One region of the Pseudomonas sp. NPDC087690 genome, then DNA from elsewhere that is predicted to be linked to it. Evidence: riboswitches for the same ligand, from Rfam matches in the RefSeq annotation. Region 1 holds a riboswitch; each other region holds the start of a gene.
What was found. A riboswitch is a leader RNA that binds a small molecule or an ion and turns the genes downstream of it on or off. The one in region 1 is predicted to bind cobalamin.
Positions count from the first base shown of each region.

Region 2: it holds a riboswitch for cobalamin, as region 1 does, so the genes downstream of both, ACIPIZ_RS02735 (CbtB domain-containing protein) here and cobO (cob(I)yrinic acid a,c-diamide adenosyltransferase) in region 1, are expected to answer to the same signal.
Region 3: it holds a riboswitch for cobalamin, as region 1 does, so the genes downstream of both, ACIPIZ_RS06540 (ABC transporter substrate-binding protein) here and cobO (cob(I)yrinic acid a,c-diamide adenosyltransferase) in region 1, are expected to answer to the same signal.
Region 4: it holds a riboswitch for cobalamin, as region 1 does, so the genes downstream of both, ACIPIZ_RS03200 (TonB-dependent receptor plug domain-containing protein) here and cobO (cob(I)yrinic acid a,c-diamide adenosyltransferase) in region 1, are expected to answer to the same signal.

Region 1 covers NZ_JBIUVX010000035.1:27,154-34,709, forward strand. The annotation lists gene ACIPIZ_RS23630 (cobyrinate a,c-diamide synthase) at 1-1,031, opposite strand, end outside; gene cobO (cob(I)yrinic acid a,c-diamide adenosyltransferase) at 1,028-1,639, opposite strand; cobalamin riboswitch at 1,720-1,951, opposite strand; gene ACIPIZ_RS23640 (hypothetical protein) at 2,114-2,698, shown strand; gene ACIPIZ_RS23645 (sorbosone dehydrogenase family protein) at 2,765-4,078, shown strand; gene ACIPIZ_RS23650 (C40 family peptidase) at 4,213-4,749, opposite strand; gene ACIPIZ_RS23655 (C40 family peptidase) at 4,970-5,587, opposite strand; gene hda (DnaA regulatory inactivator Hda) at 5,802-6,506, opposite strand; gene ACIPIZ_RS23665 (AI-2E family transporter) at 6,712-7,556, opposite strand, start outside.
Region 2 covers NZ_JBIUVX010000001.1:591,216-598,771, reverse strand. The annotation lists gene ACIPIZ_RS02765 (fatty acid cis/trans isomerase) at 109-2,415, shown strand; gene ACIPIZ_RS02760 (acyltransferase family protein) at 2,600-3,622, shown strand; gene nfuA (Fe-S biogenesis protein NfuA) at 3,680-4,264, shown strand; gene cobM (precorrin-4 C(11)-methyltransferase) at 4,427-5,173, opposite strand; gene ACIPIZ_RS02745 (cobalamin biosynthesis protein) at 5,255-5,668, opposite strand; gene ACIPIZ_RS02740 (CbtA family protein) at 5,665-6,366, opposite strand; gene ACIPIZ_RS02735 (CbtB domain-containing protein) at 6,378-6,575, opposite strand; cobalamin riboswitch at 6,697-6,919, opposite strand.
Region 3 covers NZ_JBIUVX010000002.1:522,215-529,770, reverse strand. The annotation lists gene ACIPIZ_RS06565 (MFS transporter) at 1-205, shown strand, start outside; gene ACIPIZ_RS06560 (LysR substrate-binding domain-containing protein) at 216-1,085, shown strand; gene phnX (phosphonoacetaldehyde hydrolase) at 1,160-1,987, shown strand; gene ACIPIZ_RS06550 (hypothetical protein) at 2,053-2,331, opposite strand; gene ACIPIZ_RS06545 (Ppx/GppA family phosphatase) at 2,340-3,275, shown strand; cobalamin riboswitch at 3,318-3,512, shown strand; gene ACIPIZ_RS06540 (ABC transporter substrate-binding protein) at 3,656-4,669, shown strand; gene ACIPIZ_RS06535 (iron ABC transporter permease) at 4,678-5,682, shown strand; gene ACIPIZ_RS06530 (ABC transporter ATP-binding protein) at 5,679-6,443, shown strand; gene ACIPIZ_RS06525 (GNAT family N-acetyltransferase) at 6,382-6,933, opposite strand; gene metE (5-methyltetrahydropteroyltriglutamate--homocysteine S-methyltransferase) at 7,151-7,556, opposite strand, start outside.
Region 4 covers NZ_JBIUVX010000001.1:700,047-707,602, reverse strand. The annotation lists gene ACIPIZ_RS03230 (CinA family protein) at 1-480, shown strand, start outside; gene ACIPIZ_RS03225 (hypothetical protein) at 484-1,002, shown strand; gene ACIPIZ_RS03220 (YetF domain-containing protein) at 1,010-1,456, shown strand; gene ACIPIZ_RS03215 (PLD nuclease N-terminal domain-containing protein) at 1,503-1,718, opposite strand; gene ACIPIZ_RS03210 (ABC transporter substrate-binding protein) at 1,769-2,689, opposite strand; gene ACIPIZ_RS03205 (ferredoxin) at 2,686-3,045, opposite strand; gene ACIPIZ_RS03200 (TonB-dependent receptor plug domain-containing protein) at 3,045-4,982, opposite strand; cobalamin riboswitch at 5,074-5,280, opposite strand; gene ACIPIZ_RS03195 (autotransporter domain-containing protein) at 5,557-6,309, shown strand; gene ACIPIZ_RS03190 (saccharopine dehydrogenase family protein) at 6,408-7,535, shown strand; gene ACIPIZ_RS03185 (DUF2269 domain-containing protein) at 7,537-7,556, shown strand, end outside.

The sequences.
Region 1 (7,556 bases):
CCGACCAATTCGGTGCGAGTGCCTTCAACGTCCGTCAAAGAGTCGAGCAGATACAACATGCCGCCACACTCAGCGAGCAACGGCTTACCCGCTGCATGATGCGCGCGAATCGCCTCAAGCATCGCGGTGTTCTGCGACAACGCAACATGGTGCAATTCCGGGTAACCGCCGGGCAGATACAGACTGTCTGCCTCAGGCAATTGCGTATCGCGAATCGGTGAGAAGAAGCTCAACTGAGCACCCATCGCGCGCAGCAGATCCAGACTCGCGCCGTAGGTGAAGGCAAACGCCTCATCACGCGCAACGGCAATGCGCACATCCTTCAGCAGCGGCTCGACAGCGATAACATCCGGTGCGGCAAATTCTACGGCCGGTGGCAGCGCTACCTCGCAACTACTGGCCAGTGCGTCGGCAGCGGCGTCGAGACGCACATCAAGGTCATTCAACTCGCTGGCCTGAACCAGACCGAGGTGACGACTCGGCAATTCGATGCCAGTCTCGCGCGACAACGCACCGTACCAACGCAGACCTTCGGTGAGGCTGCCTTCGAGCAATTGCGCATGGCGCAAGGTTCCGACACGATTGGCCAACACACCGGCAAACGGCAGATCCGGCTGATACTTCGCCAAACCTAGCGCCAACGCACCAAAGGTCTGCGCCATCGCCGTGCCGTCGATCACCCCGAGCACCGGTACACCGAAGTGCCGCGCCAGATCGGCACTCGACGGCGTGCCGTCGAACAGGCCCATCACGCCTTCGATCAGAATCAGATCCGCCTCGGCAGCGGCTTCCCACAACAGACGACGACTTTCCTGCTCGCCGACCATCCACATGTCCAGTTGATACACCGGCGCACCGCTGGCGCGCTCGAGAATCATCGGGTCAAGAAAGTCCGGGCCGCATTTGAACACGCGCACTTTGCGCCCCTGATTGCGATGCAAACGGGCGAGCGCAGCGGTGACGGTGGTCTTGCCCTGACCGGAGGCCGGCGCGGCAATGAGCACCGCCGGGCAGTGACGTGGCTGATTCAAAGTTCGACGCCTTTCTGCGCTTTGATGCCGGCCTGGAAGGCATGTTTGAGCATGCCCATTTCGGTGACCGTGTCGCCCATTTCGATCATTTCCGGCTTGGCCGCGCGACCGGTGACGATCACATGCTGCATCGGCGGACGTGCCTGCAGATCGCTGAGCACCTGATCGAGATCGAGGTAGCCGTGCTTGAGGGCGATGTTCAACTCGTCGAGCACCACCAGGCCGATCGACGGATCGCGCAGCAGCTCGCGGGAGACGGCCCAGGCGGCTTCGGCGGCAGCGATGTCACGTTGGCGGTCCTGGGTTTCCCAAGTGAAACCTTCGCCCATCACGTGGAAGCGCACTTGCTCGGGGAAGCGGCGGAAGAACAATTCTTCACCGGTGCTGTTGCGGCCCTTGATGAACTGCACCACGCCGCACTGCATGCCGTGGCCCATGGCGCGGGCGAGCATGCCGAACGCCGAGCTGCTTTTGCCTTTGCCGTTGCCGGTCAGCACCAGCACCAGGCCGCACTCGTCGGGCGAGTTGGCGATGCGTTCGTCGATCACGGCTTTTTTGCGCTGCATACGCGCCAGATGGCGTTCGTCGCGCTCGGGGGAATCAGTCATGGGGGAGCTCTCCGTTGGGGCTGGATAACGGCGGGCAGGCACAAGAATAGACGGCAAAAAGCCTGGCATCGCCCACCGTGATGCCGCTGGATGGATCAGGCCGGTCTCCGGGCTCATGAGCGGCGCTTGGCCTGGCTGCGCGCCTTCCCGCTTGTTTCGAAGCAGTGGCTCAAGGCGCAGCTTTTACTCATTTACCGTTGCGGGGGCAGCGCCGGGATCGTGATCGTTCTTCGCTTGAAGACAACCCTCACCGGCTTCCCTGTTTCACTCTGTCAACCGCAGTCACAGAGCACCTGAAACAAGCCGCGAAGGTTAGAGGGTTGGGGGTGGAGCGTCAATTAAAGAGGGGGCCAGCGGGCGAATAACTGCCGTCGATCAATTATCTGGCGCCAATCTTGTGCCACACTGATACAAATGATATCAAAGAGCCATGCTTTTCTCGAAAAAGCCACCACAACAATAAGGATGATGACGATGCAAGGCATGATCATCAGCAACCCGCGCCTGGAATTCATGCGCCCGGTGCTTGAACGCTGGTTTGACTGTATCGACCGTTACAACGCCGTACGCGGCGACAGCGACACGCCTTACTGGCACGACGAGAAAGCCAATCTCGGCTTGCTGACCGCAGCAGCCTGGATGGCCGAATTGGTCACTCTCAACGACACTGCCACGCGCAAACAGAATGAAGAAGGCGAGCGCAATGCCCGCGCCGACCTGTTCCTCGCCGGCGCCGATGACCGCGCTTACATCCAGGCCACGCAGCGCTGGCCCCGGGTGAATAATCTCAACCTGACCCAAGCTCTCCTCGACATCACCAGCGATGCGAAACGCATCAGCTTTGCCAGCGACCTCAAACTTGGCTGCCTGTTTGTCGCGCCGCAAAAAGCCCAACACAGCGCCAGCCCCGAAGAGCTGCAAGACATGGTCGACGACCTGCAAAAGGAGCACACCTGCGCGGTCGCCTGGTATTTCCCCTACGCCTACCGCAAGTTGCGCAGCGAGGCTGGCAACTATCATCCGGGCATCGCCGTGCTGTTCAAGGAAGCCCGCGGCTGAGCAGTTGAACCATCGGGCTTGCGCCCTCCTCTATGATTAGGAATGCATTCATAGGGAAGATCAGCAATGCGCAAGCCCCAGCTCGTTTTCGTCATCGCTTTCGCCGGAGGGCTCGCCGCCTGCGGTGAGAGCTCCAGCCTGCAAGTCTCCGATGGCACCGGCCCGTCACCGAAGCTGCCCGAACCGAACAAGACCCTGATCCCGACGGTGAACATCGCCCCGGCGATCGGCTGGCCCGAAGGTGCCAAACCGACGGCAGCGGCGGGTACGCAAGTCGCGGCCTTCGCAGAAGGTCTCGACCACCCGCGCTGGCTCTATGTGCTGCCCAATGGTGATGTACTGGTGGCGGAAACCAATGCTCCACCAAAACCCGACGACAGCAAAGGTATCAGGGGCTGGGTCATGAAGACCGTGATGGGCAAGGCTGGCGCCGGCGTGCCGAGCCCGAACCGCATCACCTTGCTGCGAGATGCCGACCACGATGGCGTGGCCGAAACCCGCACGGTGTTTCTGCAAAACCTCAACTCGCCTTTCGGCATGACGCTGGTCGGCAATGACTTGTACGTCGCCGACACCGATCGTCTGTTGCGCTTCCATTACGAACCCGGTGCGACCGAGATCAAGACGCAACCGATCAAGGTCGTCGATCTGCCCGGTGGTACGTTGAATCACCACTGGACCAAAAACGTCATCGCCAGCAAGGACGGCAGCAAGCTGTACGTGACAGTCGGCTCGAACAGCAACGTCGGCGAAAACGGTCTGGATAAAGAAGAAGGTCGTGCAGCGATTTGGGAAGTGGATCGGGCAACCGGCAATCACCGGATCTTTGCTTCCGGTATTCGCAACCCGAACGGCCTGGCGTGGGAGCCTGCCAGCGGTGCGTTGTGGACGGCGGTCAACGAGCGTGACGAGATCGGTAGCGACCTGGTACCGGACTACATCACTTCGGTAAAGGACGGTGGTTTTTATGGCTGGCCGTTCAGTTATTACGGGCAGCACGTCGATGTGCGCGTCGAGCCGCAAAATCTCGACCTGGTGGCCAAGGCCATCGCTCCGGATTATGCCGTCGGCCCGCATACCGCTTCTCTCGGTCTGACGTTCGCCGAAGGCAACACCTTGCCGGCGCAGTTCAAGGAAGGCGCCTTTATCGGCCAGCACGGCTCATGGAATCGCAAACCGCACAGTGGCTACAAAGTGATCTTCGTGCCGTTTACCGGCGGCAAGCCGAGCGGCAAACCGGTGGATGTGCTGACCGGTTTCCTCGACAAGGACGAGAATGCTTTGGGTCGACCGGTGGGTGTGGTGATTGATCAGCAGGGTGGTCTGCTGGTGGCGGATGATGTCGGCAACAAGGTGTGGCGAGTGTCGGCCAGCAAATAATTTTCGCCATGCACAAGCAACTGTAGGAGTGAGCCTGCTCGCGATGGCGGTCGATCAATTCAACATTGATGTTGAATGTGGCACCGTCATCGCGAGCAGGCTCACTCCTACAGGGGATTGTGTGTGTGGCTGGATTACGGGTTATGCGCCAGATGCTCCGGCTGCAACACCCGCTTGGCGCTCAGATACGCCTTCTGCCAATACGCCTTCGACAGGCTGTCCAGCTTCACCGTGCCGCCCGTGGCCGGCGCATGCACAAAGCGCCCTTCTCCGACGTAGATCCCCGCATGACTGACCTGCGAGCCGCCATTGGTAGCGAAGAAGATCAGATCGCCAGTCTGCAAGCCTTCCTTGCCGACATTCGGCGCCTGCATGACGATCAGCTCACGCGTCGAACGCGGCAAAGAGATGCCCGCCGCATCACGGTAGACAAAACCGATCAGCCCGCTGCAATCAAACCCTGAATCCGGCGTGTTGCCGCCCCAGCGATAAGGCGTGCCCACCAACCCGAGCGCGCGAAACAGCACGTCCTCAGCAGCCGGCGAGAAAGCCTGGGAAGGGCCGAACACGACCGGCGCGCGAACCACCGGCGCAGGCGGCGGAGTACGGCTGGCGCAAGCGCTGAGCAGCGCTGCGAAGAACATCAATGCGAGGCGGGCCGACATGGTCATAAGCAGAACATCCTGATCTGGCTGCGGCTTTCTCTGCCGGATGGACAGAAAACAAAACCGCCTGCGGAGCACGCAGGCGGTTTGCCATCAAACTAGTTTCAGGATTCTAGCGGCTATACGACAAACTTCAAGTAAGACTTTAACTTCACCTTGTAAAGTATAGGTCTACTCCGTTGCCGGGAGCCTGATTGTCGCCGCGAATGCAGCGACATCGAGGGAATTACTTGCGAGCGGTGACCACGGTCGGGGCCATGGCGAGTGCACGCTTGGCTTCGATGAAGGTCTTGCTCCAGTAGCTGTCACCCAGGCTGTCGATGCGAACACCGCCGCTACGACGACTGCTGGAATGAATGAACTGATTGTCGCCCAGATAGATACCGGCGTGACTGACACGACCGCGACGACCGTTGGTGGCGAAGAACAGCAGGTCGCCCGGCTCGAGGTTGCTACGCGAGACCAGCGGCGCATCCACGTTGATCATTTCGCGAGTCGAGCGTGGCAGGTTCATGCCGGCTTCTTCGCGGAACAGATAACCGATGAAACCGCTGCAGTCGAAACCGGCTTCAGAGGTACCGCCGAAACGGTAACGGGTACCGATCAGGGACATGCCGCGTTCGAGGATGCTGTCGGCCAGAACAGGAAGCTGATAAGGCTTGCTGCCGTTGAATTCGTTGAGTTCTTTTTCGGTGTCCAGCTCTTCCTGATAAATAACGGAAGACTGGGCCGTGGCGGAATTTTTAACCTGTTGAGACTGCTCTTGAACTGGAGAATGAGCAGCGCAACCGAACAACAGGGTGACGAGTGCGAGAGGCACGAGGGGTGCGAAGCGCTTTAGCATGGGCACGACCGTGGCTGATAGTTGTAAAGAAGCCGAGACTATGCCCGCTATCAGCCTCATTTGCAAATTCAATCGATCTTTTTGTGACTTCCCGGTTTCTCGTTTACATCTAAGCGCTTAAGCCCATTTGAGTCGATACGCGGCCTGCACAACCTGCAGGAAAGCGGATTTTCTGGCGCCTGAAATATGCCGAAATGCGCTGAAAGCCGCGCCGTTACCAGCCTAGCGTTTCCTTGAGGAAGGGAATGGTCAGCTTGCGCTGCGCCTGCAAAGACGCCTGATCAAGTTGTTCAAGCAGGTCGAACAACGCGCTCATGCTGCGAGTGCCGCGGGTCAAAATAAAATGCCCGACTTCATCGGTCAGGTGCAGACCGCGGCGCGATGCACGCAGTTGCAAGGCACGTAATTTGTCTTCATCGGAGAGTGGGCGCATCTGGAAAATCAGCGCCATGGTCAGGCGGGATTTCAAGTCAGCCAGTTTGACCGGCAGCTCACGCGGCGACGTGGCAGCGGCAATCAGCAGGCGCCGACCGCTGTCACGCAGACGGTTGAACAGATGAAACATCGCCTCTTCCCAGTCAGCCTTGCCAGCAATCACCTGCAAATCATCCAGGCAAACCAGTTCGTACTGTTCAAGGTTGTCGAGGATTTCAACACCGCGATCCATCAACTCGGCCAATGGCAGGTAAACCGCCGGCTCGCCCATCTGCTCGAAGCGCAAGCAAGCCGCCTGCAACAGATGCGTGCGCCCTACGCCGTGCTTGCCCCACAGGTAGATCAGGCTTTCGGTCCAGCCGGCGTCGGCTTCGCATAGGCGCTCGACATAGCCGAGTGCAGCGGCATTGGCGCCTGGGTAGTAGTTGATGAAGGTGGCGTCGTCACGCAGACGCACACCTAGGGGCAGCTGAATCGGTTTCATGCTGACTGAACAGTTCTCAAGGAACCGTTAGTGGCCTCTGTGTAAAGTTTGCGAAGTTTATACCCGTGAAGCTGAGCGCACAATGCGACAGAGTCCAAGCAAAATCAAAGGTTTGCGTTAACACACTGGTTTTATGACAGTTTCTTTGGCGCCCGCACCTGCAGGACACGGGCCAACCCGGCTTCCGCCGGGCTGTCCGCCCCGATTACAACTCCGGCTCGTCCACACCACTATAAATGTCGGAATCCTTGTACAAATCGTGAACGTGGCGCACCAGTACCATGATCACCGCAGCCACCGGCAACGCCAGCAAAACACCGGTAAACCCGAACAGCTCACCACCCGCCAGAATCGCAAAGATCACCGCCACCGGATGCAGACCGATCCGGTCGCCCACCAGCAATGGCGTCAGCACCATGCCTTCCAAGGCCTGACCGACCATGAATACCGCGACGATCCCGAACATCGGATAAAGATCGCCACCGAACTGGAACAGACCGGCAATCAACGCCGCGCCAATGCCGATCACAAAGCCCATGTACGGCACGATCGCCGCCAGCCCCGCGATCAAACCGATCAACAGACCGAGTTCGAGACCGACGATCATCAGGCCTGCTGCGTAGATCACCCCAAGTGCGACCATCACCAGCAACTGACCACGAACGAATGCACCCAGCACCTCATGGCATTCGCCGGCCAGCGATACGATGGTTGCCTCACGATCACGCGGCAGCAGGCTGCGGATCTTGGCCATCATCACGTCCCAGTCGCGCAGCAAGTAGAAACTCACCACCGGGATCAGCACCAGATTGGCCAGCCAGCCGATCAACGCCAGACTGGATGCCGTTGCTTGACTCAGCACCACGCTGACAATGTCGGTGGTCTGGCCCATGTGCTCACTGATTGCCGCTTTGACCTTGTCGAACTTCCAGAACCCGTCCGAAAGGCCCAGCTTCGCCTGTGCCCACGGCAACGCGGTGTGCTGCAGCCAGTCGAGCATTTGCGGTGCCAGTTCGTACAAACGCAGCAACTGTTTGGCGAGCATCGGCA
Region 2 (7,556 bases), on a different contig from region 1:
CTGTGCGGTTTTAGAGCATGTGGCGCTTTTGCATGAATATCGCTCATGATGGTACGGGCGTCATAATGTAGAATCGCGGCGTTTTTTTAAAAATTCGGGATCAGCAGCATGTCTTACCGCGTCATTGGTTTTGTGTTGCTGTTTCTCAGCTGGAGCGCCATGGCGCAAGAGCCAGCGGTTGCTCCTGCAATTTCCCCTTCTATTTCGTACGTCCGCGACATCCAGCCAATCTTCACCGAGAAGTGCGTGGCCTGCCACGCCTGCTACGACTCCGCCTGCCAGCTCAATCTCGGCAGTGGCGAGGGCGCAGCCCGTGGTGCGAGCAAAATGCCGGTGTATGACGGCGAGCGCACTGTCGCGGCGCCGACCACCCGATTGTTTTACGACGCCTTCGGCAAGCGCGCCTGGCAGCAAAAGGACTTCTATTCGGTACTCGACGCCCAAGGCAGCCAAGCGGCGTTGATGGCGCGGATGCTGGAGTTGGGGCACAAGACGCCGCTGACGCCCAACGCGAAACTTCCCGAAGACATCGTCTTGGGTCTGAATCGGGCAAACCAGTGCGCCATGCCCGCCGAATTCGAGGGTTACGCCGGGGCGCACCCGAAAGAAGGCATGCCGCTGGCAGTCACTGGCCTGACCGATCAGCAATACCAGACCTTGCAACGCTGGCTCGCCTCTGGTGCGCCGATTGACGAACAAGGCCTGGCGCCGAGCGCTAAAGAATCCCTGCAAATCGTCCAGTGGGAAAATCTGTTCAACAGCCCCGGTGCCCGCGAAAGCCTGGTTGGCCGTTGGTTGTACGAACACCTGTTCCTCGCGCACCTTTATTTCAAGGACGGCGAGCCGGGGCATTACTTCCAATGGGTGCGTTCGCGCACGCCGACTGGCCAGCCAATCGACCTGATCGCCACCCGCCGCCCGAACGACGATCCGGGTACGCAGGTGTATTACCGCTTGTGGCCGGTGCAAGGGGTGATCGTGCACAAAACCCACATCACCTACCCGCTGAGCGCGGCGAAGATGGCGCGGGTCAAAAGCCTGTTTTACAGCGGCAACTGGCAGGTCAATGCCTTGCCGGGCTACGGCCCGCAGAGCCGCGCCAATCCGTTCGCCACGTTTGAAGCGATTCCGGCGCAGGCGCGTTATCAGTTCATGCTCGATAACGCCGAATATTTTGTCCGCACCTTTATTCGTGGACCCGTGTGCCGTGGGCAGATCGCGACCGACGTAATCCGCGACAACTTCTGGGCGCTGTTCCAGGCGCCGGAACACGACTTGTACATCACCGATCCGAACTATCGTGGCCAGGCCACGCCGTTGCTGGCGATGCCGGGGCAGAACGACGACGTCGGCAGCGTGTTGAGCCTGTGGCACAACTATCGCGACAAACGTAATGAATACGAGGCGTTGCGTCGCGACAGCTATGCCGAAGTCCCTGCGCCAAGTTGGTCGACGCTGTGGGCGGGCAACGACAACGCGTTGCTGAGCATTTTCCGCCACTTTGACAGTGCTTCGGTGACCAAGGGCTTGATCGGCGAAGTGCCGCAGACGATGTGGTTGTTCGACTACCCGCTGCTTGAACGCACCTATTACCAGTTGGCGGTCAACTTCGACGTGTTCGGTAACGTCTCCCACCAGGCGCAGACTCGCCTGTATTTCGACTTGATCCGCAACGGCGCCGAGCAGAATTTCCTGCGCCTGATGCCGGCCGATTCGCGCGAGGACTATCTGGACGATTGGTACCAGAACAGTGGCCAGTTCAAGATGTGGCTCGATTACGAAGCGATTGACGACGATAAGCCGACTGCGCTGAAGCTCGACGAAAAAGACCCGAAATACGACTTCGCCATGCAATTGCTGGCGCGTTACGGCGATCTCAATGCGCGGCCGGATCCGATCAATCGCTGCGACGGCGCTTACTGCTCGCGGCCGAATATCGACCCGGCGTTGCAAAATGCCGAACAGGCCTTGAGTCGCCTGACTTCACGCCCGGCGGCCGGTTTGAAGGTGATTGATCAGTTGCCGGAAGCGACGATGCTGCGCGTCGAAACCGCCAGCGGCAAACGCGAGGTCTACAGCCTGCTGCGCAATCGTGCACACAGCAACGTGGCGTTCCTGCTCGGTGAGTCGCTGCGCTATCAGCCTGGACTGGACACGATCACCATTTTCCCGGGCGTGCTCAGCAGTTATCCGAACTTCATCTTCAACATCCCTGCCGATCAGGTGTCTGAATTTGTCGATGCAATGGAAAACGCCAAAGATGCCAACCGTTTCGAGAAAATCGTCGAACGCTGGGGAATTCGCCGCAGTCATCCGCAATTCTGGTTCTATTTCCACGATTTGACTCAGTACATCCACGAAACCGACCCGGTGGAAGAGGGCGTGCTGGACATGAACCGCTACGAGAATCTTTGATCGTTTGAGACAGGCTTGCTGTCCCAACTTCAAGCGACACCGCAAAACCCCTGTAGGAGTGAGCCTGCTCGCGATAGCGGAGAATAAGGCACTGGAGATGTTGAATGTGCCGCCGCCATCGCGAGCAGGCTCACTCCTGCAAGGGATCTGCGGTGGTTTCAGGACTTGTGATCGGGAGCGGGCAATGTTGATTTCAGTGCAGGCCCTGCGTGCGCTTGCCGCGTGGACGGTGGTCTGCCATCACTTCATGCAGATCTTCTTCGACTTTCAGGCGCGTGGGCCCATCGGGCAGCTGTTCATCGACAAGGGCGCGGTGGGCGTCGATATCTTCTTCGTCATCAGCGGTCTGGTGATTTTCCTCTCGACCGAAAACAAACCGCTGCCACCGGCGCGCTTTCTGCTGTACCGCCTGTTTCGCATCGTCCCGGCGTATTGGCTGTACACCCTGCTGATGGCGCTGCTGGTGGTGTTCGCCCAGCCGCTGTTGCCGGATCAGACGGTGGACTGGAACCATCTGCTGTTGTCGTTGCTGTTCATTCCCACGGAAAACCCCGGCGGCTACGGCTTCTATCCGACGCTGAATGTCGGCTGGACGCTGAATTACGAAATCCTGTTTTACGTGCTGTTTGCCTGGGCGTTGCTGTTCCGCCTGCAGGTGCGCCTGCTGGTAGTCACGGCGTTGCTGTTTGCTGTGAGTCAGGCGTGGACCGGGTTTGGCTGGATAAGCGAGTTTTACCGTTCGGACATTGTCTATGAGTTTCTGCTGGGGATCGGCATCGGCATGCTCTATCGCCGGGGCTGGATCGGTGCGGGACTGTGGCTGCCACTGACGGCCATCGTCGCGGCGTTGCTGGCGATTTATCATTTGGCACCGGCGCCGAGGCTGCTCAATTGGGGTGTACCGAGTGCGGTTCTGGTGATGGCGTGTATCTCGCTTGAGCGTTATGTCGAGCGCAGCCGTGTGCTCAAGCTGCTCGGTGATTGTTCGTATTCGGTGTATCTGATGCATGTTCTGGTGCTGTCGGCGGGCGGTTTCATCGCGCGACGCTATGGCATCAACCCGTATTTGATGTTTGTCGTGTGCGCGCTGGCGATCGGCGTCGGCTCATGGCTGAGCTACGAATGGGTAGAAAAACGCAGCTATCGCTGGCTCAAGGCGCGAATCGACGGCGCGCCCGACGAGAATCTTTCCCGACAAAAATACTAGGACTTTGTCCGGCGCAACGATTGGCGTAAACTGCGCCCAAGCCTGCGAGGAGTTTCCATGACCGCTATTACCATTACCGACGCCGCCCACGATTACCTGGCTGATCTGCTCTCCAAGCAGAACACCCCGGGCATCGGCATCCGCGTCTTCATCACCCAGCCTGGCACTCAGTACGCCGAAACCTGCATTGCCTACTGCAAGCCGGGCGAAGAAAAACCTGAAGACACCGCGCTGGGGCTGAAAAGCTTCACCGCTTATATCGATCACTTCAGCGAAGCGTTTCTCGATGACGCCGTTGTCGATTACGCCACCGACCGCATGGGTGGCCAGCTGACCATCAAGGCGCCAAACGCCAAAGTACCGATGGTCAACGCCGACAGCCCGGTCAACGAGCGCATCAACTATTACCTGCAAACCGAAATCAACCCGGGGCTGGCCAGCCACGGTGGCCAGGTCAGCCTGATCGATGTGGTTGAAGACGGCATCGCCGTGCTGCAGTTCGGTGGCGGTTGCCAGGGCTGCGGCCAGGCGGACGTGACCTTGAAGGAAGGCATCGAGCGTACTTTGCTTGAGCGCATTCCGGAGCTGAAAGGCGTTCGTGACGTGACCGACCACACGCAGAAAGAAAACGCCTACTACTAAGTAAGGTGTTCACTGCGAAGCCGTCACAAACCAGGCAATGCATTTTCCCGTGATGAGTGCATTTGTCTGGTGCCACAAGATCAAAAGATCGCAGCCTTCGGCAGCTCCTACAGGGAAACACATTCCAATGTAGGAGCTGCCGAAGGCTGCGATCTTTTGCTTTCAGGGTCTGTAAAGGTGTGCATGCCCCGCGCGGTACAGCGATGACTCGCTAAACACCTCACTCCCTAATACCCGCCCGACGAGAATCAACGCCGTACGCCGAAACCCCTTGGCCTCAACCTTCCCGGCAATATCCGCCAGCGTCCCCACCACCCAATCCTGATCCGGCCACGTCGCCCGGTGAATCACTGCAATCGGGCAATCAGCGCCGTAATGCGGCAGCAGTTCCGTCAGAATCTTGTCCAGATGATTAACGCCCAAATGAATCGCCATGGTCGCACCATGCTGCGCCAGACTGCCGAGTTCCTCACCCGCTGGCATCGCGGTCTTATCGGCATAACGCGTCAGAATCACGCTTTGTGAAATGTCCGGCAGCGTGAGCTCCGCGCCCAGCAACGCCGCGCACGCGGCCGCCGCGGTCACGCCAGGGATGATCTCGAACGGAATATTCAGCTCGCGCAGATAACGAATCTGCTCACCAATCGCGCCATACAGACTAGGATCGCCGGAATGTACCCGCGCCACATCCTGACCCTTTGCGTGGGCGGTTTTGATCAGTTCGATGATCTGTTCCAGATGCAATTCGGCGCTGTTGACTACCGTGTCAGCCTGATGACCTTCGAGCACCGTCGCCGGTACCAGCGAGCCTGCATAAATGATCACCGGGCAACTGCGGATCAGCCGCTGGCCTTTGACGGTGATCAGTTCCGGGTCGCCGGGGCCGGCGCCGATGAAGTAGACGGTCATCGTAGAATCCTGTGAAAAAGAGGCGCAGCAATCGCTTCAGATGAAGATTGCTCATGATCGATGGCGGGGATTATCGGGTTTTTACGCGGCGCCGGCCAATGCGAAGGTGGCCTGGGCGTATTTCTGCCGGGAAATCAGCAGTTTTGCCGGTGCCTGAATCAACTGTTCGGCAAGGGCCAGCGCAGCACTTTCGGCAACGCCGTAGCAACCGGTGCGTTCGTAAGCGATCTCGGAACGGTGGCTGAGTCGCTCTTGGTAACTGGCCAACTCCTCGCTGCTGAAGTACAGCAATGGCAGCGCCAGTTGTGCGGCGAGTTCCTGTAAACCGGGTTCATCGCGTTTCAGGTCGATACTGGCCAAAGCCTTCACCGCATGAAGCTCAATGCGATGTGCCTGTAACGCCTGATCCAGTAACGCGCGCAGCGTGCTGGCCGGGCAGCCGCGCTGGCAGCCCAGGCCGACCACGAAGGTCGGCGCTGCGCTGTCACTCGTCATGCGTGGTATTGACCATCGATTTTGCGGCGGAACAACCAGGCGCTGATCAGGCCCAGGGCCAGCCAGAACACTACGTTGGTCAGCTGCGAAGCGATTTTGAACTGCGCTTCCAATGCTTCAGGGGCGAGCATCGAATGCACTTGCGGCTGAGGCGCGCCGATCACGTGCGGCACGGCGAGGATCGCCACGCCGAGGATTTTCATCAACCAGTGCCGGCTGAATGCGATCAACGACAGGCCGACAGCGGTCGACGCGGCAGTACCGATCCACCACATCTGTCGCGAGGCCAGATCGGCTGCAGCGGTGCCCGGCAATTCAGGTGGCAGGCCCAGAGTGGGCGCCAGCACGAATGTTGCGTAACCGGCCAGCCCCCAGAGCAGGCCTTGCGAAGTTTTGGTCGGCGCGCGCAGGGTGTACAGACCCGCAAGCATCAGGGCGAAACCCACGGCCACCACCAGGTTGCCGCCAGTGGTCGAAACCACGCGCTGCCAGCCGTCTGCCGGCTCCCAGGCCTCGGTATCATGAGTGTGCGCAGCAGTGCCAGCGGCGTGTTCGTGGACTTCGGCAACCGGTTCGGCCTTCTCAAAGGTTTCCGCCTGGAGAATCAGCGGTGAAACCCAGAAGCTTTGCAGCAGGGTGAGGAGCAGGGCGGCCAGCAAGCCAGTGAAACCTGCAGTTTGAGCAATTCGCTTGATCATGTCGGCAGGTCTCAGTGGCACGGGAACGCGGCGCTGTGGCGGGTATCGTGCGCGGCGTTGTGCACTGCTTCGATATGCGAGAAACCGGCGAAATAGACCAGGCTGGCACCCAGAATCGACGCGAAGACAGCGGCGGTCAGGCGTTGGCTCAGGGTGGTGGTGCTGGCGATTTTGTCCGTGTTGCTGCCGGTGCTGCTGATGATCGACATGGCGCTTCCCTCTGGAGTGTCAGCGGGTGATTCAGAGCGCATAAAACCCCTGCGGGTCGAGCACGCAGGGGTTCGAACAGCGCCCGCCCACCGCGGGTTTGTTATGTTCAGCGACGCAAAATGCGTACTGTGCGTTGCGGGCCGGTCTCCGGGCTCACGAGGGGTTGGCATCTGGCCTACCTGCAAGCGTCACCTTCCCATACCGTACTGGCACAGTGGATCTGACGCTTCGCTCGCTTACCGTTGCGGGGGCAGCACCGGACTGACATGGGCTTGAGTAAAGCACATGATTCACCGGTTTCCCGTTTCACCCTGTGAAGGGCACCCGTAACAAGGTGTGTAGGAGAGCATGGGGGTGGGGTTTTGGTCAATTTTTGGGTGTATATCCGTTGCTGCGGGTGTTGCTGATTAGGGTTCCGCCCTTACGGCGGGTCACTTTTTCCAGACGCCCGGAATGCCGGCCCAGAAAAAAGTAACCAAAAAGGCTTGCTCCTACGTGCGGCCCGCTCGCTGGGGCTCGGGGTCCCTTCGCTCCGGGATCGATCCGGGCGCAGCGCCTACGGTTTGCTTCGCTGCACCTCCTCTCGCTGTGTTTGGCTGCGCCAAACGGTTGCTGCGCTCCCACGCCCGGATCAATCCCTCCACTCAGCCTTCCGACGTCGCCTTACAGATCAAGAGCTGCAGCCGAGCTAACGCTCATCCTGTTGAGTGGTAAAGAGCACAGCGTGGTCGGCTTTGGTTTTGTGGTGGATTCGCCCCTCACCCCAGCCCTCTCCCGAGGGAGAGGGAGCCGATTTTTGGGCTTTTCAAAATGCGCGTTCGACGCGGTATCGCACGTCGGCGTACCTCGCCCAAACAACTCGATCAGTCCCCTCTCCCTCCGGGAGAGGGCTAGGGTGAGGGGCTCGTGATCTGGCTTTGGCTCTTGATCTGGCTTTTGATCTGGCTTTTTTGCCCCTTCGGCAGGCCGAGCGGAGGTGT
Region 3 (7,556 bases), on a different contig from region 1:
GGCACTGTGCCCGGATCTGGTCGGTGCCAAACGCGCCGGTACGGCGACCGGGATCATGAATTTTTCGTCCTACCTGTTCGCCGGATTGGCCGAGCCACTGATCGGGCGTCTGCTTGACACCACGGCAAACACGTCTCTCATCTTCATAGTGGTCACCAGCGCCTGCCTGTGCAGCGCGGCAGTGGCCTTGTTCATTCGACGCTGACGGGGCTTGCATGTACCAGTATCACAAGTGGTTGCGTTCGTTCCATGCGGTGGCCAAGACCGGCAGTTTTACCCTTGCTGCCGAGTTTCTCAGCGTCGGTCAGCCGACCGTCAGCGAGCAGGTCAACGCGCTGGAAAACACCTTCTCGGTCGAGCTGTTCCATCGGCGTGGACGCTACATCGAGATGAGTGCAGCCGGACACAAGCTCTACGCCATCACCCAAGGCCTGTTCGGTCAGGAGGATGAGGCCGTGCAGCTGTTGCAGAGTTTCAAGCAGCGCAAGACCGGCATGTTGCGCCTCGGCGCAGTGTCGCCGCCGATTGCGATGAACCTGACGTATGAGCTGATGCAGCGCCACCCGGATATCGAACTGGAAACCTCGTTTTCTTCGGAAAAGGACACCCTGGCGCGGCTGTTCAACTTCGACATCGACGTGGCGATTCTGGCGCTTTCGGAATTCGATGAGCGCTTCCATACGCGGCTGTATCACCGTTATCCGATCATCGCTGTGGTGCGCGATGACCATCCGTGGGCCAGTCAGGCGCAGGTACACATCAACGAAATCAGCCGCGAAAAATGGGTGATGCGCGAGCAAAGTGCGCGCACCCGCCAACTGGTGGAAGAAAGCTGCAAGCGCCTCGACATCGAGCTCAATTGCGTCATGCAACTCAACAGCCGCGAAGCCATCGTGCACGCCATCGTCAAGGGCATCGGCATCGGGTTTGTCTCGGCCGTCGAGTACGCCGAAACACCCGGCACCACCCCGATCACCTTTGTCGGCCACCCGTTCTTTATCGAATACCACCTGTGCTGCCTCGGTATCCGCAGGAACCGGCCAGTAATTGCCGAACTGTTTGATGCGAATCCACCGCTGACCTGATCAGCACTGACCCTTGAACCGCCTACCTCATCACCGAGGGACGGTCCACGCTTACCTGAAAACGGAGATTGACCATGCAGTACCAACAACCGACTCACCTGCAAGCCGCGATCCTCGACTGGGCCGGCACCGTTGTCGATTTCGGCTCGTTTGCACCGACGCAGATATTCGTCGAGGCCTTTGCCGAGTTCGGCGTCGCCGTGTCGCTGGAAGAAGCGCGCGGGCCGATGGGCATGGGCAAGTGGGATCACATCCGCACCCTGTGCAACCTGCCGCAGATTGCCGAGCGTTATCGTGCGGCGTTCGACCGCTTGCCGAGCGATGACGATGTGACGGCGATCTACGAGCGCTTCATGCCGTTGCAAATCGAGAAAATCGCCCTGCATTCGGCGTTGATCCCGGGCGCACTCGAAGCCATTGCGGCGTTGCGCAACAAAGGTTTGAAAATCGGCTCGTGCTCCGGTTATCCGGCGGTGGTGATGGCCAAGGTCGTCGAACTGGCGCGGGAAAATGGCTACGTCGCTGATCATGTCGTCGCCACCGATGAGGTGCCGAATGGCCGGCCATATCCGGCGCAGGCATTGGCTAACGTGATTGCCTTGGGCATCGATGACGTGGCAGCTTGCGTCAAGGTCGACGACACCTGGCCGGGGATTCTCGAAGGGCGCGCCGCCGGTATGTGGACGGTGGCGTTGACCTGTTCCGGCAACGCACTGGGCCTGACCTATGAGCAATACAAGGCGTTGCCGTCGGATCGACTGGCAGAGGAACGTGCGCGGATCGGCAAGATGTTCGCGCCTTCACGTCCGCACTACCTGATCGAAACCATCGCCGAACTGCCTGAGGTCATCGACGACATCAACGCACGCCTGGCGCGCGGCGAAACCCCGCAAGCCTGCTGACGCATCCCCCTTACCCCTGATCGTTCCCACGCTCCGCGTGGGAATGCAGCCCGTGACGCTCCGCGTCACTGGACGCGGAGCGTCCCTAGAGGCATTACCACGCGGAGCGTGGGAACGATCAGTTCGCGGCATTGCCAAATCGCGGGCAAAAAAAAGCTGCCAAAACCGGCAGCAAAAACTTTAAGAACACGCGATGTATTGGCCTCAGCATAGACGCCGGATAATGACAGTGTCATGACAGCCGAAAATTCATTCAACCGCCCCTGCCCCGTCATCAGGATGTCATCAAGATCACGGCAGAATCCTCGCAAACCGTCTTGAGCCTCGCGACGGATGCTCTGCAAGGATTCCCATGAAAGACGACGCCTCGCTGTTTGCCGCCATCGACCTGGGTTCGAATGCCTTTCGCCTGATGATCGGCCAATCGGTGCGCTGTCGAAAGGGCTTGCAGATTCAGGAAGTGAAAACCTTGCGCGAACCGGTGCGTCTGGCCGAGGGTTTTGACGGCGGCGTGCTGGATGCGTTGGCACTGGATCGTGGCTGGCAGGCGTTGGCGCGGTTCGGTAAAAAACTGCGCGGTTTCGAGGCCGGCCGGGTTCGTGCGGTGGCGACCAGCGCCGTACGCGAGGCCGATAACGCGCAACTGTTTCTGGCCAGTGCCGAACGGCATCTGGGCTTTCCCATCGATGTCATTTGCGGCCATGAAGAGGCGCGGCTGGTCTATGCCGGCGTGACTCACGCCTTGCCGAGCGCCGCAGACATGCGCCTGGTGGTCGACATCGGTGGCGGCTCCACCGAGCTGATCCTCGGCCAGGGTTCACAGCCGTTGCTCACCGAAAGCATCGCCATCGGCAGCGGCACGCTGAGCACGCGGTTCTTTCGCGGCGGTGATCTGTCCGCCGGCGCGCTACAGGAAGCCGAACGCTTCGCCATCCTGCAGTTTGAAAGAGTTGCACGACGCTACCGTGCTCAGGGCTGGCAGCAGACCATCGGTTCCTCCGGCACCGCACGCATGCTCGCCAAAGTGCTCAAGGCCAATCGTCTCAACGACTTCGGTCAGGACGGCATCACCTACGGCGGGCTGCTGCGCCTGTCGCTGCTTTTGCTGAAAGTGAACAACGTGCACCAGCTCAAGCTCGCCGGCCTGCAACCCCATCGCCAAAGCATTCTGCCTGGTGGGCTGGTGTTGATGCTGGCGGCCTTCAAAGTGTTCGGCATTGCGCAGATGGTGCCCTCCGAACCGGGCCTGCGTTTAGGCGTGCTGCACGGTTTGATGAGCCAACACTAATCCTCGCCACGGCAGATTCGTCTCCCCTTCAGCGGCTCGATCGACTACCATGCCGCCGCCGGTTCCCGAACGGGAATAATAGGGAATCCGAGGTGCTTGCTCAGCACTGATCGGAACTGCCCCCGCAACTGTAGGTGCCGAGCCTGCTCCACGACTGCCACTGGGTGAATCCCGGGAAGGCCGGAGCCAGGCGATGACGCATCAGTCAGGAGACCTGCCGGCACAGTGACTACTAACCGGCGGGGTGTCCGGGAAGGACATCGTGCCGTGCGCGTCTTTGTTTGATGACCGGCCTTGCGCTGTTTTCCTGACCGCGTTCGATGGTGTGTTTCCAGACCGTACTCTCCCGCTCCCCGTACGGTTCCCTCGGAGACTGCCCCATGCTGCTGCCCCGCATCGCCACCCTCATCACCGGCCTGACCCTTGGCGCCTTGGCGCAGGCGGCCCCGACGGTGTATCCGCTGACGGTCGAGAACTGCGGCAGCACCCTGACCTTCCAACACGCACCGACGCGCACCGTGACCATCGGCCAGGCCGGCACGGAAATGCTCTACGCCATGGGCCTGGGCGACAAAGTCGTCGGCACCTCGCTGTGGTTCAACAATGTGCTGGCCAAGTACAAGCCGCAGGACGACAAGATCGAGCGTCTGGCCGATAACGAACCGAGTTTTGAAGCGGTCATCGGCAAGCGCCCGGAACTGGTCGCCGTGGAGCTGGAATGGATGGTCGGCCCGCAAGGCGCGGTCGGCACCCGCGAGCAGTTTCATGAATTGAAGATTCCGACGTACCTGCTGCCCTCCGATTGCGAAGCCAAGGACAACCTCGTTGGCGCCGACGGCACGCGGCTGGCACCGTTTCGCATCGATACGATTTACAAAAGCGTGAGCCAACTGGCGCAAATCTTTGATGTGCAGGATCGCGGGCAGCAGCTCAATGATCAGCTCAAGGCCAGCCTCGCCAAATCCATCGCCACCGCCCAGGGCAAACAGCTCAAGGACGCCAGCGCACTGGTCTGGTTCTCCAGCGCCGAAATGGACATCGAGCCGTTTGTGGCCGGGCACAAAGGCATTCCCGATTTCATGCTCAGCACCCTCGGCGTGCGCAACGTGGTGGAGTCCGATGAAGAGTGGCCAACGGTTGGCTGGGAAACCATCGCCAAGGCCAACCCGACCTTCCTGGTCATCGCGCGCATGGATCGTCGACGCTTTCCCGCCGACGACTATGAAAAGAAACTTGCCTTCCTGCGCAGCGACCCGGTGACGCGCAACATGGACGCGGTGAAACACAACCGCATCATCATTCTCGACGCCATGGCCATGCAGGCCAGCCTGCGCATGTTCGACGGCATCGAGCAACTGGCCACGGCCATCAACGGCTATGACCTGTCGCAATGAGTGCCAGCCTGATCCGCACGCTGCTGGCCCTGGCGACACTGTTGATGGCAGTGGTCGCTGGCGTGGCCATCGGTGAAACCTCGATTGAACCGGGCGTGGTCGTGCAAGTGCTGGCGAACAAATTGTGGGGCGCCGGGTACGCGCTGGATCCTATCGACGAAGGCATCGTCTGGAACTATCGCCTGACCCGCGCACTGGTCGCGGCCGCATGCGGTGCCGGACTGGCGACGTGCGGGGTGATTTTGCAGTCGCTGTTGCGCAACCCGCTGGCCGATCCCTATCTGCTGGGGATTTCTGCCGGCGCTTCGACCGGTGCGGTGATGGTGGCGTTACTCGGTGTTGGCGCCGGTATCATCTCCTTGTCAGTCGGTGCCTTCGCCGGTGCAGTCACGGCGTTCGTGCTGGTAATTGTGCTGGCGCGGGTCAGCGGCTCGGCCAGTGGCACCGGGCAGATCATTCTCGCAGGGATCGCCGGCTCGCAGCTGTTCAATGCGCTGACGGCGTTTCTGATTACCCGCTCGGCCAGTTCCGAACAGGCGCGCGGCATCATGTTCTGGCTGCTGGGTAATCTTGGCGGGGTGCGCTGGCCATCGGTGTGGCTGGCAGTGCCGGTGGCCGTGGCGGGATTGGTCGTGTGTCTGTGGCATCGGCGGGCGCTGGATGCGTTTACCTTTGGCGCCGATTCCGCTGCGTCCCTGGGAATACCGGTGCGGCGCGTACAGATTTTGCTGATTGGTTGTGCGGCGCTGGTGACGGCGGTGATGGTGTCGATTGTCGGTTCGATCGGTTTTGTCGGGTTGGTAATTCCCCACGCCGCGCGGCTGTTGCTCGGCACCGGGCATGCTCGGCTGTTGCCGGCCAGTGCGTTGGGTGGCGCGGTGTTTCTGATTGCCGCTGACGTGTTGTCACGCACCTTGATCAAGGGTCAGGTGATTCCCGTCGGGGTGATTACCGCACTGGTCGGGGCGCCGGTGTTTGCCCTGATTCTGGTGGGTCGGAGATCGGCGCGATGAGCAGTGTTCTGAGTTGCGCCGGGTTGACCTTCAAGGTACGCGGCGCCGAGTTGCTCAACGGTGTCAGCCTTGAGGTTCAGCGCGGCGAAACCCTGGGCATCGTCGGACCGAATGGCTCGGGCAAATCCACCCTGTTGAAGTTGCTGGCCGGGCTACGTGAACCGAGCGCTGGCGAGGTCCTGCTCGAAGGTCAGCGCCTGGGCATAATGGCCCGGCGCAGCATTGCGCAAAAGCTTGCGGTGGTCGAACAACAGGCCGACACCGATGACGGCATCCGCGTCTTCGATGCGGTGGCGCTGGGACGCACCCCTTGGTTGTCGGCGCTGCAACCGTGGTCGCAGGTGGACGACGCCATCGTTGAGCAGGCGTTGACTGACGTTGACGCGATGCACCTGCGCACCCGTCTCTGGCGCAGTCTGTCCGGCGGCGAGCGACAACGGGTACACATCGCTCGGGCACTGGCGCAGCGACCGCAAATCCTGTTGCTGGACGAGCCGGCCAACCACCTCGACATTCAGCATCAACTGACCATTCTCAACGTGGTGCAAGCGTTGCCGGTGACCACGCTGATCGCTCTGCACGATCTTAATCAGGCGTTGAAATGCGATCGTCTGGCGGTGCTGGAGCGCGGGCGACTGGTGGCGTTGGGCGAACCCTTGACGGTGCTGACACCGCAGCGCTTACAGGAGACGTTCGGGGTCAGGGCGCACTATTTGACGGACCCGTTTGATGGGGCGCAGATTCTTCGATTCCACTCATGACGGCGTGCATGTGCGTGGTCTGCCAGACCGGGTCAGCGTCGACGTCAATAATCTCGAAACCCTGCCGTTGCCAAAACGCGATGGCCCCCGGCAGAAACGGATGGGTGTGCAGGTAGATCACCTCAACTCCGTCGGCGAGTGCCAGTTCCTTGAGTGATCGATACAGCGCGCCGGCCAGCCCTGAGCGGCGCTGCGATGGCAAGACAAACAGACGGACGATTTCCACCACTTTAACGTCCGGATAGAGCAAGTGCGGGAAGCGCCGGTCATAGGCGAGATAGCCGATGGAGGCAACGATCTGCCCTTCGTGGCGAGCGATCAGAAAGCGCCCTGCCCCACGCAGATAAACCTCGGCAAAACGCGCCAGATCATCAGGCATGCCGGTCGCGCTGAGCTTGGGGAAAAGCTCGGCACGGGCCTTTAGTACAAAATCAAGAACTTCAGGAATGTCGGCGTCGGAAACAGCCTGGATAACGGGTTGATCACTCATGTAGCGGCAAACACCTGGACTGCGGCTGGGCACAGTAGCAACAGCCTCCCGGCGATGCCATGAGAATTCCCGTTTCTGAGAATACATACACACCCCCTGTAGGAGTGAGCCTGCTCGCGATAGCGGTGTGTCAGTCACCGATGATTTGACTGACACACCGCTATCGCGAGCAGGCTCACTCCTACAAGGGGTTGTGTGCATTCAGGTGATTCAGGTGTTACGCCAGCTCTTTGCGCAGCTGGCGGGCGGCGGTGACCATGTGCACCAGCGCCGCTTCGGTCTCCGGCCAGCCACGGGTTTTCAAACCGCAATCCGGGTTGACCCACAGCCGCTCGGCAGGAATGCGCTTGGCGGCCTTGCGCAACAGGTTGGCCATTTCCGAAGCGTCCGGAATGCGTGGTGAGTGGATGTCATAGACGCCCGGGCCAATTTCGTTCGGGTAAGCGAAAGCTTCGAAGGCATCCAGCAGTTCCATGTCCGAACGCGAGGTTTCGATGGTGATCACGTCGGCATCCATCGCCGCAATCGATTCGATCACATCGTTGAATTCGCTGTAGCACATGTGCGTATGGATCTGGGTTTCGTCACGCACACCAGAGGCGCACAGACGGAACACTTCGGTC
Region 4 (7,556 bases), on a different contig from region 1:
GTCGACTACTTGCGCCGTCACTCTCTGATCCTGACCACGGCAGAGTCGTGTACGGCCGGCGAAATCGTGATGATGCTCTCCGCTGTGCAAGGCAGCGGCGATCTCATCGAGTGCGGTTATGTCGTTTATTCCCCCCAGGCCAAACAACGGCTGCTGCACGTCAATCCTGACACCATCGAAACCTTCAATCTGACCAGCGTAGAAGTGGCCCGCGAAATGGCGCTCGGCGCCTTGCATGACAGCACCGCCAACGTTGCCGTGGCCACCACCGGCATTCTCGGTCCCGAAGACGTCGATGGTATTGCCGCCGGCACCGTCTGCTTCGCCTGGGCCTTTCATTCGGCAAAAGAACCTTGCGTGTTCAGTCGTCAGCAGTGGTTCCCCGGTACGCGATGTGAGGTGCAGAGCGCCGCGTCGGAATATGCCTTGCAGCATCTACCCCATTTTCATCGACGGGCCCTGCACGGCGAGCGAGGTTAGGGCATGAGCGAAGACCCCGAACACCCGGATCTGCGCAGCAGGCAATACCCGGTTCGCGAAGACATGGCATACCAGTTGAAAGTCTGGCGCTTCGAGCGATGCGGGTGGTACGCGCTGGTGCTATTGGTCGTGCTGGCACTGTTGGGTGGGTTTTCTCGTGGACTCATCAGTTCGCGCGAAGTGCGCAGCGAGGACGGCAAATTGCGTGCGCAGTACGAAATGTTCCATCGCAATGGCTCCACCAACGCCATGAAAATCAGCCTCAGCGCTGCGCCCGATGCCGCAGTGGAACTGGACATCAGCGGCGAATGGCTGGACGGCTTCAGTATCGAAACCTTGCAGCCGGAACCGTTGCAGGCGCGCAGTTCAGCGCAGGGCATGCGTTTATGGTTGCAGGCTGATGCACACGGTCATGCGACCTTGTATTTGACCGTGCGAGGCGATGGTTTGGGGCTATTTCGCAGCCGGCTGGATTCGCCCGGATCAAGTGGCGTAGATCTCGTTCAATTCATCTTTCCGTAGGTGTCCCATGGATTCTGTCTTGCGCGCAGTGGCGATGTATCTGGCATTGATGGTGTTGTTCAGAATCGCCGGGCGCCGTTCGTTGGCGGAGCTGACGACGTTTGACTTCGTGTTGCTGATGATCATTGGCGAGGCCACCCAGCAAGCCTTGTTGGGTGATGATTTCTCCCTGACCAATTCAATGCTGGTGATCGTGACGCTGATCGCGATAGACGTCGGGTTCTCGCTGCTCAAACAGCGCTCGGGCTGGATCTCACGGCTGATCGATGGCGAACCGACGATCATTGTCGAGAACGGCAAGCTTCTGCATCATCGCTTGCGTCATGCTCGGTTGGTGGAAGCCGATGTGATGGAAGCTGCACGCTCGAGTCAGGGCATCGAAACCATCGAACAGATCAAGTTCGCGATTATCGAGCGTAACGGCAAGATATCGGTCATTCCTCAGGACTCCTGAGGATAGAGCAGGCCGAAAGCATTGCCTTCGGCCCTTTCCGCAGAGCCTAACGCCCCGTTTGCGACGCGGTGTCGTGGCTGACATGCTTGGGCCCCGCCAATGCCCAGGCAATCAAGCCGAACAACGGCACAAACACGATCAACACAATCCACACGCCTTTATTACTCGATTTCCCCTCGCTCTTGCGCACCCGATTGATGGCCCAGAGTTCGATTAGCAGAAGAACTGCCGCCAGTACGATCCACACGGTTTCGATTTGCATTGGCTACCTCCTGATGGTCTGTTCGTTAGGTGGCGCGTGGTACGGCGGGTTCATTTATTTTTCTTCAATGCGTTGAGTTGACGGGCCAGATCCAAAGCAACGCGGCCGCTGTTGAAGGCCGGCAGCAGGTGGGTGAAGGGGATTTCGAGGATGCGCTTTTCGCGCACCGCGCGCAGTTGTGACAGCACCGGGTCGTGGTTCAACAGGTAGCGTTTGCGGCGGGCGGGAGACCATTCGGCATCGGCGAGCAGGATCACGTCCGGGTCGCTGGCCAGCAGGGTTTCGCGGTTGACGGTGACTCGGTACAGGTCGATGTCGGCGAACACATTGCGTGCGCCGGCGGCGGCCAGCAGCGGCGTGACGAAGCCGCGCTGGCCTTCGCTGTCGAGGCCTTTGACTTCGCTGTCGAGATAGAACACTGACAGCGGTTTGCCTGTGCCGGCCAAGGTACGGGCGCTGGCGAGGTCGGCTGCCATGGACTCAATCAACGCCTGGGCTTTTTGCTGTCGGTGCAGCAGCTTGCCCAGCGTCAGCAAGTCATTGCGCACATGCGCGAAGTAATCCAGCGAATGCCCGTTGCAGGCCGATTCCAGCAGATACGAACCGACGCCATTGCGCGCCAGTCCCGAGCGTGAGGTCACCCCGTCGCCGAATGCCGTGGCAAAACCACCGATCACCAGATCCGGCTTCTGCGCGTAAAGCACTTCACTGGCGGGGTACTGCCGGGCGATCACCGGCACGCCGAAATAATCGGATGGCCGCTGGCCGGCAGCGGTGTCATCCAGATATGCCACGCCGACCAGCGCTGGCCCGGCGCCCAGCGCCAGCACGAGATCTGCCGCATGCTGATTGAGCGCGACGATGCGCGAAGGCTCGGCGCCGCGCCAGTCCTCGCCGCAATTACGGTAAGTGTCGGCGAACGCCGGTGTCGTGCAGAGCAGGGCACCTAACAACAGCCACAACCGGCTCATGTCCGCGCCTTGATCAACAGATCCGCGACCACCTCACCGCCCACCAGATGCCCCTCGACCAGCCGCTGTACATCTTCCTTGCTGTGCACGCCATACCAGCAGCGCTCCGGATACACCGTCACGATTGGCCCCTGATTGCACGGAAACTGGCAGTGCGTGCGTGTCAGCAAGACCCCGCCCGGCGTCTCGATGCGATCATGCGCGAGCAAATGCCGGCGCAGGGTTTTCCATAACTGCAAGGCGCCACGCTGGGTGCAGCGCGGGCCGGTGCAGAGGAACACATGGCGCGCGTGCTCGGGCACGTGCGACCAGTCCGGGTGCGTGTCGACGCCGTCGACGGTTTTGATCTCACTCATCAGAAGCGGTACGTGTAGCGCACTTCGGAGGTGAACGGCCGGCCGAGGTTATTGACGTTGCTCGAACGGCTGGTGACGTAATCGCGATCAAAGAGGTTTTCCACCAGCAGGCTCACGCGGTGCTGGTGGGCGTTGTCGAGGTAGCGATAGGCGTCGGCGTCGACCACGCAATAGTTGCCGTACTCGACCTGCTTCGAGCTCTTGATGTCGCGAATGTAGCGGATCGCAGCGCCGGCACCCCACAGGTGGTTCTCCGCTTCATAGCCCACACGAGAACGGGCGAAGAAACTCGGAATATCGTTGATGGTCACACCGGTGCGCGACTCGGTGAGGTTGCGGGTCATGTCTGCTTGCAGGCTCCACTGTTCGTTGAGCGCGAGCTTGGCGTCGGCCTCGAAACCGCGCATCTGGATCGTGCCTTCGCCGTTGACCCACTGAATGCCATCGAGGGTGATCAGGTCGTCGATCTTGCGTTTGAACAGGGTCACGCTGGCGCTGAATTCACGATCCAGCAGGAAGCCTTTGTAGTCGACACCCAGTTCGGCATTGCGGCTTTTTTCCGGTTTCAGGTTGCGATTGCCGATCTCGTCGCCCGGCTCGTTGACGAACAGTTGCTCGGCGTTCGGCAATTTGTAGGCGCTGCCGTATTGACCGCGCACCGACCAGTTGTCGTTGAGGTCATACAGCGAAGTGAGCATGCCGACCGTGGCGCTGTCACCGCCGCCCATGGCTTCGTGGCGTACACCGATGCTCGGGTGCCAGTCGGGCAGGGCGTCGATCTGCGGGCGCAATTGCGTGTAGAGCGCGTGGGCTTCGGCCTTGTCGTTGTCGATGATCAGCACATCGTCCTGGCCCTTGAACCACTGGTTGTCGCTGCCGAACACCAGTACGTGGCCGCCGGGCAGTTCAGCCTTGCCTTCGGCCTGCACGCCCCAATCGGTGAAGCCCCAATAGTCGTTGTGGTTGATCACTCTGGTACCGCCGCCCTCGACGTTGTTAACGCGGGTGTAGCGCGTGTCCCAGTCGTTGATATGGCCTTTGACGAAGTAGCTCAGACGCTCATTGATGGTCTGCTCGAAAGTCGCCGTGGCGATCTGCTGTACGCGATCGTTGGTGGTTGTGTGGTTGTCCACCGGGCGGGCGAAGTCGAGGTTGGCGTCGGCGTATTGGTAGAACAATTCCAGCCGCGAATCATCGCCGAACGACTGAATCGCCTTGCCGCCAAACGTGGTGACTTCGTAGGCGCGGTTTTTCTCACTGACGTTTTTCATGTCGCGATTGCGATACGGCTGATAACCGTCGGAGACGTTGTGGCTGACATACGCCAACAACCCGAGATCGCCGAAACCGTTAGTGAAGATATTTTCGACCCGCGCATCTTCGGTGGTGCCGCCGAAGCTGTCGACGCCCAGATTCACCTCGCCGGAGGCTTTGCGCAATTGCGGGCTGCGGGTGACGATGTTGATCACACCGGAAACGGCCTGAGTGCCGAACAACAGGCTCTGACCACCCTTGAGCACTTCGATGCGTTCGATGGCGTTAGCCGGCAGGGTGTCCAGATAGAGGCCACCGTACAAGCGATTGTTCAGGCGCACGCCATCGAGCAGGATCAGCGTGTCGTCGTTGCGCCCGCCCAGCAGCGAATAAGTGCCGTAGTCGAACGGTCCGTTTTTCGGCGCCACATACAAGCCGGGAATGAACATCTGCATCACACGGCTGACATCGGCACTGGGCCCGGCGCGTTCGATCTGCTCGCGGGTGACGATCTCGACCTTGCTGCCGAACTTGGCCATGTCGGCGACTGTGGTGGACTCCACCGACGGTGCGGAAACGATTTGTTGATTGAGTTCAAGTGGCGCGTCATCCGCCAGCAGCAGAGGGCTGAACAGGCAGCCGAACAAGAGGGTTGGAGCAGAAGTGTTGAAAGGTCGAATCATTGTCTTCTCGAAAAGGATCTTCGCAGAAGAGCATGCAGGAGAAGGCATCGCGCACAGCCAATACCGGCCCATGCCCGCCCACCGCAGGATTTTGCCAAACGAAATTTCAGGCCGGTCTCCGGGCTCGCGCGTATCGAGGCTTTCACCTTCCCATGGCCGTGCGGCCACAGTGGTGTATCGAAAGCATCACGCGCATACCGTTGCGGGGGCAGCACCGGACTTGTTCGAAAAGAACGTACCGGTTTCCCGTTTCACCCCATGCACGGCGGCATGGGACACCTGAAACTGGGCGGCATCTGAACATTCGACAGACCGTTCGTCAACTTGCCAATCCAGGTCCTCGACCCGCGAATTACCAACTTTGGAAATAACTACTAAGGTCTATAGCGGTCATCACAACGCAATATTGCGCGGCGTCGACAGGCGTGAGGGATACGCCAGGCACGCTGAACAGGGAGGTTTTCATGCACGGTGCCAGCGGCCCATCTCATGGCGGACACGTCCCGCATTTCATGCGCAATGCTTTACTGGTCGCCATGGCCAACACCCTGATGCTCGCAGATGTTCAGGCCGCGTGCGGGCCTTTGGCGGCGGGTGCCTACAACGTCTCGCAAACCTGTTTGCCTGCAGCCGGTGTCGATGCGTCGATCAGCACTCAGACGGGCACCACCATTACCACCACAGCCGGCTCTTCATTGAACAGTCGCGGCAACAACGCCAACGCGCTTACGGCGTCGGCGCCTACTGGACACACTTCGGCCCCTCCGGCTGGTATCTGGACGGCGTATTGCAGCTCAACCGCTTCGACATCGAAGCCAAACCCAACGACCTGGCCAAACTGAAAACCCGTGGCTGGGGCTACACCGCGTCGCTGGAAAACGGCTACCCGTTCGAAGTCGACAAAGACTGGTACATCGAGCCGCAATTGCAGGCGATCTACAGCTACGTCGATCTGGACAGCAGTGATGACGTCGGCGCGAAAATTCGCTTCAAGGACGTGGATTCTTTGATCGGCCGCGCCGGCGTACGTATCGCCAAGGACTGGGACACCGAGGGCGTCGACAAGAGCGCACGGCGCACCAATGGCTGGATCCGTCCGAGTATCTGGCATGAATTCAAGGGGCAACCGAAAACCGAGTTTTCCTCTGAATCGGGGTACATCCCGTTCGAATCCGACATTCAGGGCACGTGGGGCGAGGTCAATGTGGGGGTGGATTACCAGGCTAACCGGCGCACCACGTTTACCGCTTCGGCTGGCTATCGGCAGGGCTTTGATGGCGACAGCCATGGGTATGACGCGATGTTGGGGTTCAAGATCAATTTCTAGTCCTTACGGGTAAAACGCACTCCTACAGTGGATGGCTTGCTGACGTTCAGCCCTATATCCTGCACGCCTGTTGATGGATTGATTTAGGGAAGAATTGCATGCCGTTCAGGGTGATGGTGGTCGGTGGTTACGGAAATTTCGGCAGCATCGTGTGCCGCCATCTGGCGCTGATGCCGGACATCGGGCTGGTGCTGTCGGGTCGTGACCCGCGCAAATTGCAGCGCAAACTCGATGAGCTGAACAGCCAATCGGGCAACGTCTGCGAAGGCTGGTGCGGCGACGCCATGGGCGAAGAGTTCGAAGCCGCATTGCGTGCGCTGAACATTCAGTTGGTCGTGCATACCGGCGGGCCGTTTCAGGGGCAATCCTATGCCGTTGCGCAGAGTTGCATCGACGCTGGCGTGAACTACTGCGATCTGGCGGACTGCCGCACCTTCGTCAACGGCATCCACATTCTCGACGCGGGAGCGAAGCAGGCCGGCGTGGCGATCCTCAGCGGTTGCAGCTCGGTGCCGACGCTGTCGTCCGCAATCATCGATGAACAGCGCCAGCGTTTTTCACGCATCGACTCGATCGAACACGGCATTTCTTCTTCGGCGAAAATGCCGGGTCTGTCGACCATCGAAGGCGTACTCGCCTATGCCGGCAAACCGATCAAACAACTGAAAAACGGCAAGGTGCACGAAGTGTCGGGGTGGCTGGACCTGACCTTGCGCAAAATGCCGCAGATGGGCACGCGGCTGCTGGCCAACGTCGATGTGCCGGACATGGATATTTTCGCCGGTCGTTATGGTGCGCAGACCCTGAGTTTCAAGGCGGGCGCCGGGCTCAAGCTCGGCGGTATCGCCAATGGTCTGCTGGCTCAGGCACTCAAAATCGGACTGGTGCGCGACCATGCTTTGTGGGCCGCAAGATTGCATCGCCTGGGCACGCGCTTCGAGCGTTTCGGCGATGGCAAAAGCGCGATGTACATCGACGTGCAGGGCCTTGGCGTTGACGGCAAACCGCTGTCCATGACCGCGCAACTCACCGCCCTGAACGACAAAGGCCCGGAAATCCCCAGCTGCGCCGCCGTAGCACTGGCGACGAAAATGGCCCAAGGCTACGTGCCGACCGCCGGCGCCCGACCTTGCGTGGGCGAAATCAGCGTCGCCGAGTACATGGCCGCGATCAACGACCCGGCCAACCTGAGCCTGGCCGTGAACTTCGCGGACGGGCAACGCTGACATGCTCTATCTGTGCCTGAA